Rhodopirellula bahusiensis: one gene and its partner. The protein of the gene in region 2 interacts with the protein of the main gene of each other region in a pairwise test. Links are inferred from orthologs where the notes say so. Each region holds a gene or a part of one and is shown on either strand. Other genes may lie near its edges.

Region 1 (6,317 bases), on a different replicon or contig from region 2:
GCGGCGATCCCGCGAAACATTGGATCGACCACCGTGAAGGCGTGATAAACCGTCCACGCGATCAGCACCGCGACACAAATTCCGGCAAAGATGCCCGCTGAAAAAAGTGCGTGCAGCAACAAGTTGTGCGTGTGATGCGAGAAATCTTCCAACAACAATGGCGCGCTGTTCAATCCCCATCCGGTCAACGGTCGTTGAGCGATGTAGCGAATCGCCTCCGCCCAAATCTCCGTTCGCCCAGTTACCGACGTCAGTTCCTCCACATCGCCAGTCTTGGTACCAACAGCGACCACGCGACTGCTGACATCGGAACCTTCCGACAACAAGCCAATCGTCAGCATCAACAAACAGACACCCATCACCCCGCACAAACCAAGAGCCAACCCACGGCGGTTGGTTAGGCGATCCATCATCACGGCCAAGACCGATGCGGCACACGAAACGAGCGCAGTCCGACTCATCGATTCGAATATTGTGGCGGAGGAAATGACGAATACGAATCCCATCGTTGCGATCATGGTTGGGGTGAGGGGACGGGTTCTTGTTCGCCAAAGCCCCAAACAAACCAGGATCGCCAAGGCACCGATGCGACCGAGCGAGTTGGGGTGTGCCGTGCTGCCCATTCGTTCGATGATCAGTGTCTGCCCAAGTTCTTCTTGATAGACCGCCGTCTCACCGCCACCCAGATACAAACACCACGCCGCGATCAGGTGCAGCACCAACCCGACAAGCACACACTGCAGCGACTGTCGCAAAGATATGAACTGCAACGTGACCGCAATGAAAACGATGTAGAGGCAACTGATCATCGCCGCAGCGCGAGACACCGTTGCCGCAGGGCCATACGCCGCCGCGCTGGTCACCAAAAAGACGCCACCTAGCGCCACCAAAATCCAACCTGGAAATTTCGCCAGACGCTGACGGACCGGTGGGCACAACATCCAACCGAGCACTGCAACGAACCCGACCGCTCCGGACAGAAGCAGTTTCATCGCCACTTCCATCGTCAAACCTGCACCCGCCGATCCAGCGGGTGTTGAGTCGGATTGGTCCAGCGGATTTAGCGCGGCCGCGAGCATCAACAGCAGCGGGCACGCTAGCGCAAACGAGCCTTCCAAAACACCGTGTTCTGAGTTCGGTGATGGCGTTAGCGGTTCCACGTGTTCGTCGAAATCTTGGTCAGTGGGTTCTTCCAAGAGCGACGTTTCTGCCGGGGGGGACATGATCTCACTCTAGTTCGCCCTGCGACGATTGCCACGATCGAAAGATGACGCGATCGAATGTCGACCATGGATTTTTCTCTTACAATTCGGCCATGACCACTCCACCATCCGAACCGAATGAGTCGCAGTGTGCGGGCTACTTGAAGGCACTTGGCGACCCTCTGCGTCTGCAAATCGTGCGTGCTTTGCAGAGCGGCCCGCTGAGTGTTTCTGACCTGGCCATTTTGGTGGAACAAGAAATCGGCACCGTCTCGCACCACTTGCGAGTCCTCTTTCACGCCGATTTGGTGCAGACCCAGCGGGAAGGGAAGTTCATCTATTACTCGCTGAAAGAAGGCATGCTGCCCAGTCGTGGCAAGTCGAAGCAAACCGCGTTGAACCTCGGTTGCTGCAAACTCGACATGGGCCCGATGATTGACTGACGTTCTAACGATCGTCAGAATGTCGGATTCACGTTTTCGCGATCGACTGCCGCGTTTGGTCGGTTCCCAACATCAAAACCATGAGACTCACCGATGCCCCAGCCCATTGAATTCATCATGATCGGCGGTTTTTTGGGAGCCGGCAAAACCACGCTCATCGCTCGCTTGGCGAAACAACTGCAATCCGAAGGCAAACACGTTTGCATCGTAACAAACGATCAAGCCGCCGGTTTGGTCGACACGCAGTTGCTGAAGAGCCAAGGGTTGGAAGTCAACGAAGTCGCAGGGTCCTGTTTCTGTTGCAACTTCGATGGTTTGACCGACGCCATGGAAGAATTTGAGAATCGCCAACGTCCCGACGTCGTTCTCGCGGAACCAGTTGGAAGCTGCACCGACTTGATTGCGACCATCGCGGTTCCGATGATGGAACGTCTTGGCGGAAAGTTTGTGCATCGTCCCTATGCCGTGGTTTTAAAACCCAATCATGGAAAGAAGATTCTGTCGGGCGTCGGTGGAGGATTTTCCGAGAAAGCCGAATACATCTTTCGCAAGCAACTTGAAGAGTCCGAAATCATCCTGCTCAATCGCATCGATGAATTGTCCGACGAAGACGTGCAAGCGCTCAAGGAACAGTTGAACGAGCAGTACCCAGGTCGCAAAGTCATCCCGTTGTCGGCCAAGACCGGCGAGAATTTGGATGTGCTGTACCAAGCCTTCCAAGGCGACGCGGCTCCTCGCGAATCGATGATGGAAGTGGACTACGACGTCTATGCCGATGGTGAAGCAGAACTCGGTTGGCTCAATGCAACGGTGAATTTTCGGAGCGAAGATTCGTTTGCACTCGATGACCTCAGCGTGGGATTGGTTGATGAACTGCGACAACGTTTGTTGGCCCTGGGTGCTGAACCGGGACACTTGAAAGTTCTCTGCAGCGACAACGAGGCGGACGATCAACCGGTCAGCGTTGCCAACTTGATTGACAGTGATTCGCAAACCGTTTTGTCGATTGCATCCGAAACCAACTCACGCTCCGCCAACGCAATCATCAACGCTCGGGTTCGGTTGGCGCCAGAATCATTGACCGAAGAAGTCCAACAGGTTGTCCAGTCGGTGGCGGCTCGTTTGAACGCTGAGACCGAAACGACCCAGCTCGACAGTTTCCGTCCCGGTCGTCCGGAACCGACCTACCGCAGCGTTTAAGAACGCGGAAGCGGGTCCCGAATTCATCGTTGCCATTCAGGCGTTTGGATTCTGTTTCTGATGCTGTTCGATCACCCGACGAGCGATTGCCAGCGATGCCGTCGCCGCGGGGCTGGGGGCGTTCAACACATGCGTCACGTTGGGCGTCGATCGAAACAAGAAGTCGTCGACCAATTCACCGTTGGCTCGCACCGCTTGGGCTCGCACGCCAGCTCGGGCGGGGATTAGGTCCGAGGCTCGCAGCTCAGGGATCAATTTTTGAAGGGCGGACACAAAGGCGGACTTTCGTAGCGAACGATTCATTTCGCCGAGGCCTTTCCGCCAATGCTTCTGGATCAATCGACGAAAGCCGCTGTACCCCAACGTTCGTTGCAAATATCGAACATCGATGTCACGCCATCGGTAACCCTCTCGAGCGAGAGCCAACACCGCATTGGGACCACACTCGACGTTTCCATCGATCATCCGAGTGAAGTGCACACCAAGGAATGGGAACGCGGGATCCGGAACCGGGTAGATCAAATTGCGACACAAACCGCGTCTTTCAGGCCGCAGCTCATAGTATTCGCCCCGAAACGGAATGATTCGAACTTCCTCAGACGATGATTCTGTATCTGAACGGGAGGCATCGGATTCACTTTGCCGAACCAGCGTGTCGCTGTGCAGCCCCGCGCACGCAATCGCCGATCGGGCTCGGATATCAAACTTCCTGCTTGATTGATTGTGATCAACACCAGCTAATCGAACGCCGGAGTCATCCGCGTCCAAGCGTTGGACCTGAAAACCCAATTGGACGCTGCCACCCATCTCTTCGATGCAATGCCGATAAGCGTCGCAAACCGACCGGTAATCCACGATGCCCGTTTCGGGGACCACGATCGCATCAACACCCGCAACAGAAGGCTCGAGTTGCCGTAGTTGGTCGATTGTGATCCGTCGAAATTCCACTCCGTTGAGGTCCGCTCGCTCGATGATTCGTTCCAACGAACTCAGCTCGCTAGGATCGGTTGCGACGACGACTTTTCCGCATTTTTCCCAGCGAATCCCGTGTTTTTCGCAGAATGCTTCGAGTTTGGTTTTGCCCTCCCGGCACAACAAAGCTTTCTCACTACCGGGCTGATAGTAGATCCCTGAATGGATGACACCCGAGTTGTGCCCACTTTGGTGTTGGCCGACCCGAGCCTCTGTTTCCAGCACCGTCACACGACTCCCGGGACGGGTTTGCAACCAAGTCATCGCGGTGGCAAGGCCGACGATTCCCCCACCAATGACGGCCAAATCGCGGGCGGGGCTGAACGAGTGTTTCATAAAATTTGCGGAAGACTCCCACCCAAGCTCAGTTTGAAACCTAGATTTAGAGTATCGGGTGGGGCCGCATGCACGGGCAGCATTGAATTTGGACTTGTTCGATCGTACTCCACGAAGGAGCCAAAAATGAACTGGGCACAATATGAGTTCCGCTACCTCTAACGCGAATATGAGCAAGAACACTGTTCTTGTCCCCGTTGACGATCTTCAGGTCGGTGCGATTTGTCGTACACCGATCGAAGACGAGATTGGTCGACTGCTACTTGGTACTGGCACACGAATCACAAATGAAGTGATCGATGGCCTGCGGGAACGCGGCATCGAAGAGTTGACGGTCAATGCTGAAGAAGCCGATGGGCTGAGCAATCGTTCCAATTCCTCCGCAGTCAAAGCGAAACCGAAAAACACTCGAGACAAGGACGCGTCGCATGCTCCGGGACGAGATCCAACAAAGTGGATCAAGGGAGTGCCGTTGAAAGACGCTTTGGTCAATCGTCACCACGAGCCCATTGATCTCACTCGCCGACGAACGTTGCAAGGCCATGTCAAAATGGCTCGTAACAAGTTCGAAGAAATTCGGTTGGCATTGACCGAACAGAAGATGCAAACGGTCGAAGCGTTGTCGGACCTGTCCGGTGCCTTCGCGTCCGCGATGGTCGACGACCACGATCAAACCGTGGGCGAAGTTGTCGCCAGCAACACCGAAATGTCGCTGACCGACCGCAGCGTGAAAATGGGCGTGTTGGGCATGGCCATCGGAACGGAACTCGACTTGGATGGTCCATCCGTGTTGGAAATCGGCATGGCCGGTTTGTTGCATGACATTGGTTTGTATTCCATGGACCCCGCCTTCAGCTTGCCTGGCCGTGGTCCGTTTTCGGAAGAAGAAGGTTGGGAATACCGCAAACACCCCGTCGTCTCAGCGAACAGTCTTCGCGAAGTGTCGGACATTCCTCATTCGGTTCTGTTGGCAATCGAACAAGTCCACGAACAATACAACGGATCGGGATACCCGTTCGGATTAGAAGGCAAACGGATTCACATCTACGCACGCATTCTGAACGTTTGCGACACCTATCTTCGTTTAACGCTGGGTACCGGTTTTCGAAAGGCACTGGTGCCTCACGACGCTTTGGGATTCATTCTGCATCAAGCTCGCTACGGAAGCTTTGATCCACAAGTCATCCACGCGTTGTTGCGAACGAAGTCATTGTTCCCCCTTGGCAGCCGCGTCGAACTCACCAATGGAAAATGGGCGGACGTGATTCGCCGACCGGTGGAAGGTTACGCTTGCCCCGTGTTGCAGCTTTCCGACGGTGAACGATTCGACATGTTGGAAAACCCTGAAGAAGCGGTTCAGCCGAGCTGTGATCCTCAACGCAACCAAGGCCGACTTTCAATCGAAGCGATGAAAAACATTCGTTGGAATCCTGCCGACGAGTTGTTCTTCGACGCGGAGTGATCTCGCGAAAATTTGATTTGGTCATTCAGCTTGCTGAGCCCGTCATCCTGCCCGGGATGGACTGCGTGAACCACATGCGAATGAAAGAATTAATCGAAAGGACTGCGATGATCAACCCTCCCAACATCCAAACGATCACTGCCACGTTGTGCCCCGGGGGAGAGTAGATCCAACGGATCGTCCAAGATCCGGGCGGACACCAGACTCCTTGTGCGACGCCATCCGCATTGAACACGGTGCCCGGAATCGTTTCGATCGAGCAGTCCTGCGAAATCAATTCTGCCCTCCATCCACCGTCCTGGTAAACACGCCGCGACACAAAGGTGTCGTCGATTGCTCCCGCAGACATGGCGGATGATCCCACCGCGATCAAGTCGACCTGTTCGCCTGACTCGGATGCGGTTTCTATTCGAACTGGCCATGGAACATTGGGCTCCGTGACAACTTGATTGTATGGATGGAATCGCAAGTCGGTCGTTCGCCATACATGGCTGTGACCATCCGAAGTTCGTGATCCTCCCACACCCAGCCAAGCCGCCGTTTGTTGCCAATCGATCGGATCGTCTCGATCACGAACCGTGTTCCAAAACTGGTCAATCGCCCAGGGCCGGATGGAGACAATGCTGTTGAAGACAGCTTCCTTCTGCGTCAAATGCCAACGACCGTACCATCGCCGGCGGTCGTGAACTTCCATCGCCAACA
Region 2 (6,076 bases):
CGCGATCGACTGACGGACGACACGCCGATGGGATTGATCGCCGCCGTCCTGGCCTATTTGTTTCTCACGATCGCGATCGGGTTGTTCGCAGCCCGACGCGTCGACAATGCGCAGGACTTCATGGTCGCGGGACGCTCGCTTCCGCTGTACATGAACTTCGCTTGCGTCTTCGCAACTTGGTTTGGTGCCGAGACCGTGCTTTCGGTTTCGGCCACCTTTGCCGGCCAAGGACTGCGTGCCATCCCGGGCGACCCGTTTGGATTTTCGATCTGCTTGGTGCTCGTGGCGTTGTTCTTCGCGCGAGCCTTCTACCGAATGGACTTGCTAACGATCGGTGACTTTTATCGCAAACGCTATGGTCGCTCGATCGAAGTTTTGACGTCCGTTGTCATCTCCGCTTCGTACCTGGGCTGGGCCGCGGCTCAGCTCACCGCACTTGGCCTGGTAATTTCAGTCCTGGGCAAAGGCATCGGCTACGACGCGCTGACCATCAACCACGGCATCGTGATCGGCTTCACCATTGTTGCCTTTTATACGGTGATGGGCGGCATGTGGTCGGTGGCGCTCACCGACATGATTCAGACGTTCGTGATCATCATCGGTCTGTTAGTGGTGTCGGTTTACATGGCTCATGCGGCCGGCGGCGTGTCTGTCGTCATCGATTCTGCTCGCGAATCGGGGCGTCTGCAGGTCTTTCCCGACTGGGGGCAATCCGGTCAGTGGTGGATCTACATCGGTGGCTTCCTGACCGCGGCCCTGGGTTCGATCCCACAACAAGATGTCTTTCAGCGAGTCACCAGCGCCAAAGACGAACGCACCGCCATGACGGGAACCTTGCTGGGCGGGACGTTCTACTGCATGTTTGCGTTCGTACCGATGTTCATCGCTTACGCCGCGGTGGTGATCGATCCGGATCACTTGCAGCAATTCAACAGCGAAGACCTTCGCGAAGTCCAGCGAACACTTCCGCACGCGGTCATGCAATCCACACCGTTCTGGGTGCAAACTGTTTTTCTCGGTGCATTGGTCTCGGCAATCCTTTCTACCGCCAGCGGAACATTGCTCGCGCCGAGCAGTCTGATTGTCGAAAACATTATCCGTCCGTTTCGATCCGACCTTGACGACAAAAACATGTTGCGTTGGCTGCGAATCGTCCTGCTGATGTTTGGTGCCTTGGCTCTTCACCAAGCCTTGACCAGCAACAACACGATGTACGAAATGATTCAGCAGGCGTACAGCGTGCCGCTTGTCGGTGCACTGGTTCCGCTGGCCGTCGGGCTGTATTGGAAACGAGCGACCACTCTCGGAGCGATGGCATCGATCGTGTCCGGTGTGGCAACCTGGCTAGCGTTTGAATACGTGCTGCCGGAGTTCTTGATCCCGTCGCAACTGATGGGGCTCGCCGCCAGCTTTCTCGCAATGGTGATCGTGTCGTTGCTTGACAAGTCGGAAAGTGTTGCGTCCGACGCTGTGCAACGAAAAACTGAGGATTGATACGGACAATGCGGCGTTGGTCATGTATCTGCCCCACGCCCCAAAGGGGCAGCTATATCGTAGCCCCAGGCATCGCCTGGGGTTTTGTTACGGAGGCTACAACGCGAGCCCCAACGGGGCGGCCCTAACAGAGAGCCCCCAAAAAATGCTAGGACCGCCCCGTTGGGGCTTTGCAATCTTGGTCTCGCCACAACCCAGGGCGTTGCCCTGGGCTGTCATAGGGCTGCCCCGATGGGGCTAAATCGTCGAACACAACTTGCGCAAACGAATCCGGTCCGCAACACCAAAGTTTTCGCAGTCCAGTCTAGTGCTGTGCAGCGCTGACTTGCTGATCGCGGGTTTTCGCTATTTTCGTGAACGGGTGCACGACTCGCTTTGTTCCAAAGCATCGGCGGGAACGTCAGGTACAACCTGACCTACGGTTTGGGGGACTTCACTGCTCGTGTTGCTGCACGATATCGAGGTGGACTTCTCGCATGGGCAACCAGAAGTCGTTCTTCAACTTTGGGTCGTTGGAACGCACGATGTTTAAACTGATCTGCAGTTTTTTGAGCACCGTGTCGAACTGGCTCTTCGTGCACGCCAATCGCTCGATGGCTCGCTTGCGAAGCGCACCGGTGTAGCCCGCTTCCAAACGGATCAGCTCAAAGATTTCTTGACAGAGCACATCCAATTCGTGGACGGGCTGGTACGCCTCCGCGTAATGCACTTCTCGGAAATGCTGCATCTCCATCAGCACCGCATCGCCACCGCGGATCTTCCCGTAGAAAACTTCCGCGGGATAGGTTTGCGGGATGCGAGTCTTCCAGTCCCAGACGGCCGTCACCTTCGGGCTCCAACCGCCCGCCTTGGGTTTCTCTTCCGATAAATCGGTGTTGTCCCACAACGACGGGTGCGGCGAGTTCTTGCTGCCGAAGACGGTGACCACCGTCCGTTCAAGAACAAACTGATAGGCCTGCTCAAAGGTCTTGATCATCAGGCGACCTGCTTTTTCAATCGACCCGTTGGGTGATCTCGATCAAGTGGTAGCCGAACTGTGTTTTGACGGGACCATGGACTTTGCCCAGATCACCGCTGAAGACCACTTCGTCAAACTCTTTGACCATTTGACCGGGGCTGAACGTTCCCAACGCTCCACCGGATTTGCCGGATGGGCAGGAGGAAAACTCAGCGGCGATGGCACCGAAATCCTGCCCTTTTTCGATCTGATCTTTCAGATCCTGACAGGCTTCTTCCGTTTCAACGAGGATATGTCGTGCACTTGCAGTGGCCATGATGGTCTCTTGGGTTGTGTTCCGTCGTGGGGTGGTATGGGGGCCTGGCGGAGGTCGAAAGTCGCTCGCCAGCTTCGGCCACCATGGTGGCTTGCTAGGAGCAGTTCGAAAACCCCTGCTCACAGCACCTTTCCACCTGCTTGCAGGATGGTTTCGATATGGGATAGGTTCGAATGCCGCGAGACCATCCATCGGAGCGAAAGAGTGGCGGGCTCGATGAAATCCCGTCCCAAACGGGTTCAACGCAGCCTCTTTCCCTACTCGCGAAAAGATTCCTTGGTTCCTGCCCACGCCCGTCTCACCAGATCGACACCATGATTTCCCGACTTGTTTTTCAACCGCTCCTGATCAGCCTTGTCACACTCCTGACCTCGCAAGGACTCTCCTCCGCGAAAGAGTGGTCCGTGCCGGTGGCGGGCAATGCGTTCCGCACACAGCCCGAACCCGGCGGCCGAGCGATGCGACGCGGCGGCTCCTTGCGGCTTCGCGATTCGGCCGAGGTCCACTCCGTCTACTTTCATGTCGATGACGCAGACACGCTTGAGTTAGGACTGAAAGGCAACGCGAGTGACCGCCCCGCGACCATCCTCGTGACCATCGGCGAAACCAAGCTCTCCTGCGATCTGGAACTCGCGTCTGCCAAGACCTACCCGCTCGGTGAGATCGAGGTCGCGAAAGCGGGCTACGTTCGAGTCGATCTGCAACTTGCACCAGCCGCCAATGGCGAAGCATCCGGATCCGCACAGATCACGGACTTGGTGGTCACACCCGCGAAAGCCGACCTGCAACTCGACTATGTACAAACAAACGATGGCAACATGTTCTATTGGGGTCGTCGCGGCCCATCGGTCCATCTCTCCTACCGATTGCCCCGAGGAATGAACCTGACGTACGCCTACAGTGAGATCACGGTCCCCGTCGGCCAAGACCAAATGGGGACTTACTTCATGGCCAACGGTTTCGGCGAAGGTTACTTCGGCATGCAGGTCAACAGCCCCACGGAACGGCGAGTCCTGTTTTCAATCTGGAGCCCCTTCCGCACGGACAACCCCAACGAGATTCCTGACGAAGACCGAGTCGAGACGCTTGCAAAAGGCGACGACGTCATCGCGAAAGACTTTGGCAACGAAGGCTCCGGCGGACAAAGTTTCTTTCGCTACCCTTGGGAAGCCGGCAAGACGTACCGCTTCCTGACCGAAGTCAAACCTGACGGCGACTCCAACACGTTGTACACGTCCTGGTTCGGCGACAAAGCGAAGAACGAATGGCGATTGGTAGCGACCTTTCGACGCCCCAAGACTGACAAGCATCTGACCGGCTTCCACTCTTTCCTCGAAAACTTCTCGCCAGAACAAGGCCATCTGCAACGCTCGGCTCACTACGGCAACCAATGGGTTTGTGATGTGAACGGCAAATGGCATGAGATCACGCGAGCCAAGTTCACCGGCGACAACACCGCTCGCGGTCGTCATCGGCTGGACTATGCCGGTGGAAGCCAAACCGACCATTTCTTCTTAAAGAACTGCGGCTTCTTTTCAGAACCCGTTGATCTGGATCAAACCTTCGAGCGAGAGTCCACCGCGGGCCAGCAGCCTGCAATCGACTGGGAGCAGTTGCCGCGCTGATCCATCGCAACTCCACTCTCGTAGTGGACGAAGCAAAGATTCCCACGCGTGGGTCGTGCGACCGGACTCGTGGCCTCGTCCACTACCATTCAAACAAGAACCACTCATGGACGAAATCGTCTATCACGACCGATACACCGACGAAGACCGCATCGAAAAGGTGTATGGCGACAAGGCATTGCGTTGGACTTATGGCACCATCGCCGGACGCCTTTCGCTTTCTTTGGTCGTGAAGCGAACGCTGTTCTCGCACTGGTACGGTTGGCGAATGGACCAACCCAAGACTCGCGAAAAGATTGCTCCGTTCATCCAAGACTATGAACTCGATGCGGATGAGTTCGTGCGTAATGTAGATGAGTTCGCCACCTTCAACGAGTTCTTCTTTCGCAAGCTGAAACCCGAAGCACGCCCGATCGATGCGGATCCGAACTCCGTGGTCTTCCCCGCGGACGGCCGGCATCTTTGCATTCCCGACCTATCGAAATGCGAAGGGCTGTTTGTCAAAGGCGAGATGTTCTATCTGCCGACGCTGCTGCAAGACTCCGCCCTCGCGGATCGCTATGCGAGCGGCAGCCTGCTGCTTTCGCGATTGTGCCCGATCGACTATCACCGATTTCACTTTCCCGCCGCCGGCGTGCCCGGTGCGAGTCGCTTGATCAATGGACCGCTGTACTCGGTCAATCCGATTGCACTGCGTCAGAACATTCACATTCTGACCAGCAACAAACGTTGTCTCACGCAGCTCGAGACGGAGTCCTTTGGAACGGTGCTGTTGCTAGAGATTGGTGCCACCTGTGTCGGCAGCATTCAACAAACCTACTCGCCCGGTAAAACCATCTCAAAGGGCGACGAAAAAGGCTACTTCCGGTTCGGTGGCTCCTCGACCATGGTCCTGTTCGAACCCGGCCGGATCCAGTTCGATGCGGACCTCATCGAAAACTCGCGTCAACACCGCGAACTCTACGCTCGCATGGGCGACCACTTGGGGAACCGCCCCGACAACGCCGGATGAGCCGAAATTTTCAATTTTGATGTCCCGATCCGTGTTCTTGGTTCGTCACCCTCTTAGATGACGTGGCTATGCTGCCACTGTCGAACCCAAAACCTTCGTTTGAAAGAACACCGATGCCGAAATTCATGTTTGTTTATCGTGGCGGTTGCGACGAAATGGAAAATGCTTCTCCGGACGAGATGCAAAAAGTCATGCAACTATGGATGGACTGGATCCAAGACGGGATGAAAGCAGGTTGGTTGATTGATGGTGGCGACGGACTGAAACCCGAAGGCGCGACCGTCCATGCCGATCTGTCGGTTACCGATGGACCGTTCACCGAGTCCAAAGAGCTGGTTGGTGGCTATTCGATGGTTCAAGCCGAGAACCTCGCCGCCGCAGTGGAACTGGCCAAAACGTCACCAATCATCCATCACAAAGGCGCCGTCGAAGTTCGCGAATTGGCGAATGTGGGCCAGCCCGAAGAAGCATGACCGACTCGAGCGGCCATTTGGTCGAACACTTCTTTCGGCACGAGTCCGCCCATTTGATAGCGGTGCTGACTCGTGCCTTCGGGATCCGTCGAATCGACTTGATCGAGGACATGGTTCAGGTTGCCATGTTGGAAGCCATGAACGCATGGAAGCAAGGCGGAGTGCCCGACAACCCCAGTGCGTGGATCCATCGTGCAG

What was found.
Region 1: the proteins of CEE69_RS30430 (region 2) and lhgO interact in binary tests that used the Escherichia coli proteins (3 or more experiments, as listed by UniProt). The link is inferred for Rhodopirellula bahusiensis from one-to-one orthologs.

Annotation. Positions count from the first base shown.
Region 1 is NZ_NIZW01000025.1:81,585-87,901, forward strand. What follows is about bases 2,018-4,987. They hold lhgO (L-2-hydroxyglutarate oxidase), read right to left. Parts: upstream 4,154-4,987; coding sequence 2,882-4,153; downstream 2,018-2,881. Other genes in these bases: CEE69_RS25410 (CobW-like GTP-binding protein), read left to right, coding at 2,018-2,845; CEE69_RS25420 (HD-GYP domain-containing protein), read left to right, coding at 4,296-4,987. Also shown: CEE69_RS25400 (O-antigen ligase family protein), read right to left, coding at 1-1,223; CEE69_RS25405 (ArsR/SmtB family transcription factor), read left to right, coding at 1,316-1,645; more of CEE69_RS25410, read left to right, coding at 1,739-2,017; more of CEE69_RS25420, read left to right, coding at 4,988-5,615; CEE69_RS25425 (glycosyltransferase family protein), read right to left, coding at 5,641-6,317. UniProt on the Escherichia coli protein: Catalyzes the dehydrogenation of L-2-hydroxyglutarate (L2HG) to alpha-ketoglutarate and couples to the respiratory chain by feeding electrons from the reaction into the membrane quinone pool.
Region 2 is NZ_NIZW01000044.1:25,634-31,709, reverse strand. The notes cover bases 1,128-3,856. They hold CEE69_RS30430 (peptidylprolyl isomerase), read right to left. Parts: upstream 2,769-3,856; coding sequence 2,487-2,768; downstream 1,128-2,486. Other genes in these bases: CEE69_RS30425 (DUF3472 domain-containing protein), read left to right, coding at 3,083-3,856; CEE69_RS30435 (AlkZ-related protein), read right to left, coding at 1,928-2,470; CEE69_RS33795 (DUF1589 domain-containing protein), read right to left, coding at 1,840-1,953; CEE69_RS30440 (sodium:solute symporter family protein), read left to right, coding at 1,128-1,494. Also shown: CEE69_RS30445 (type III PLP-dependent enzyme), read left to right, coding at 1-13; more of CEE69_RS30440, read left to right, coding at 28-1,127; more of CEE69_RS30425, read left to right, coding at 3,857-4,393; CEE69_RS30420 (phosphatidylserine decarboxylase), read left to right, coding at 4,500-5,405; CEE69_RS30415 (YciI family protein), read left to right, coding at 5,519-5,878; CEE69_RS30410 (RNA polymerase sigma factor), read left to right, coding at 5,875-6,076. UniProt on the Escherichia coli protein: PPIases accelerate the folding of proteins. It prefers amino acid residues with hydrophobic side chains like leucine and phenylalanine in the P1 position of the peptides substrates.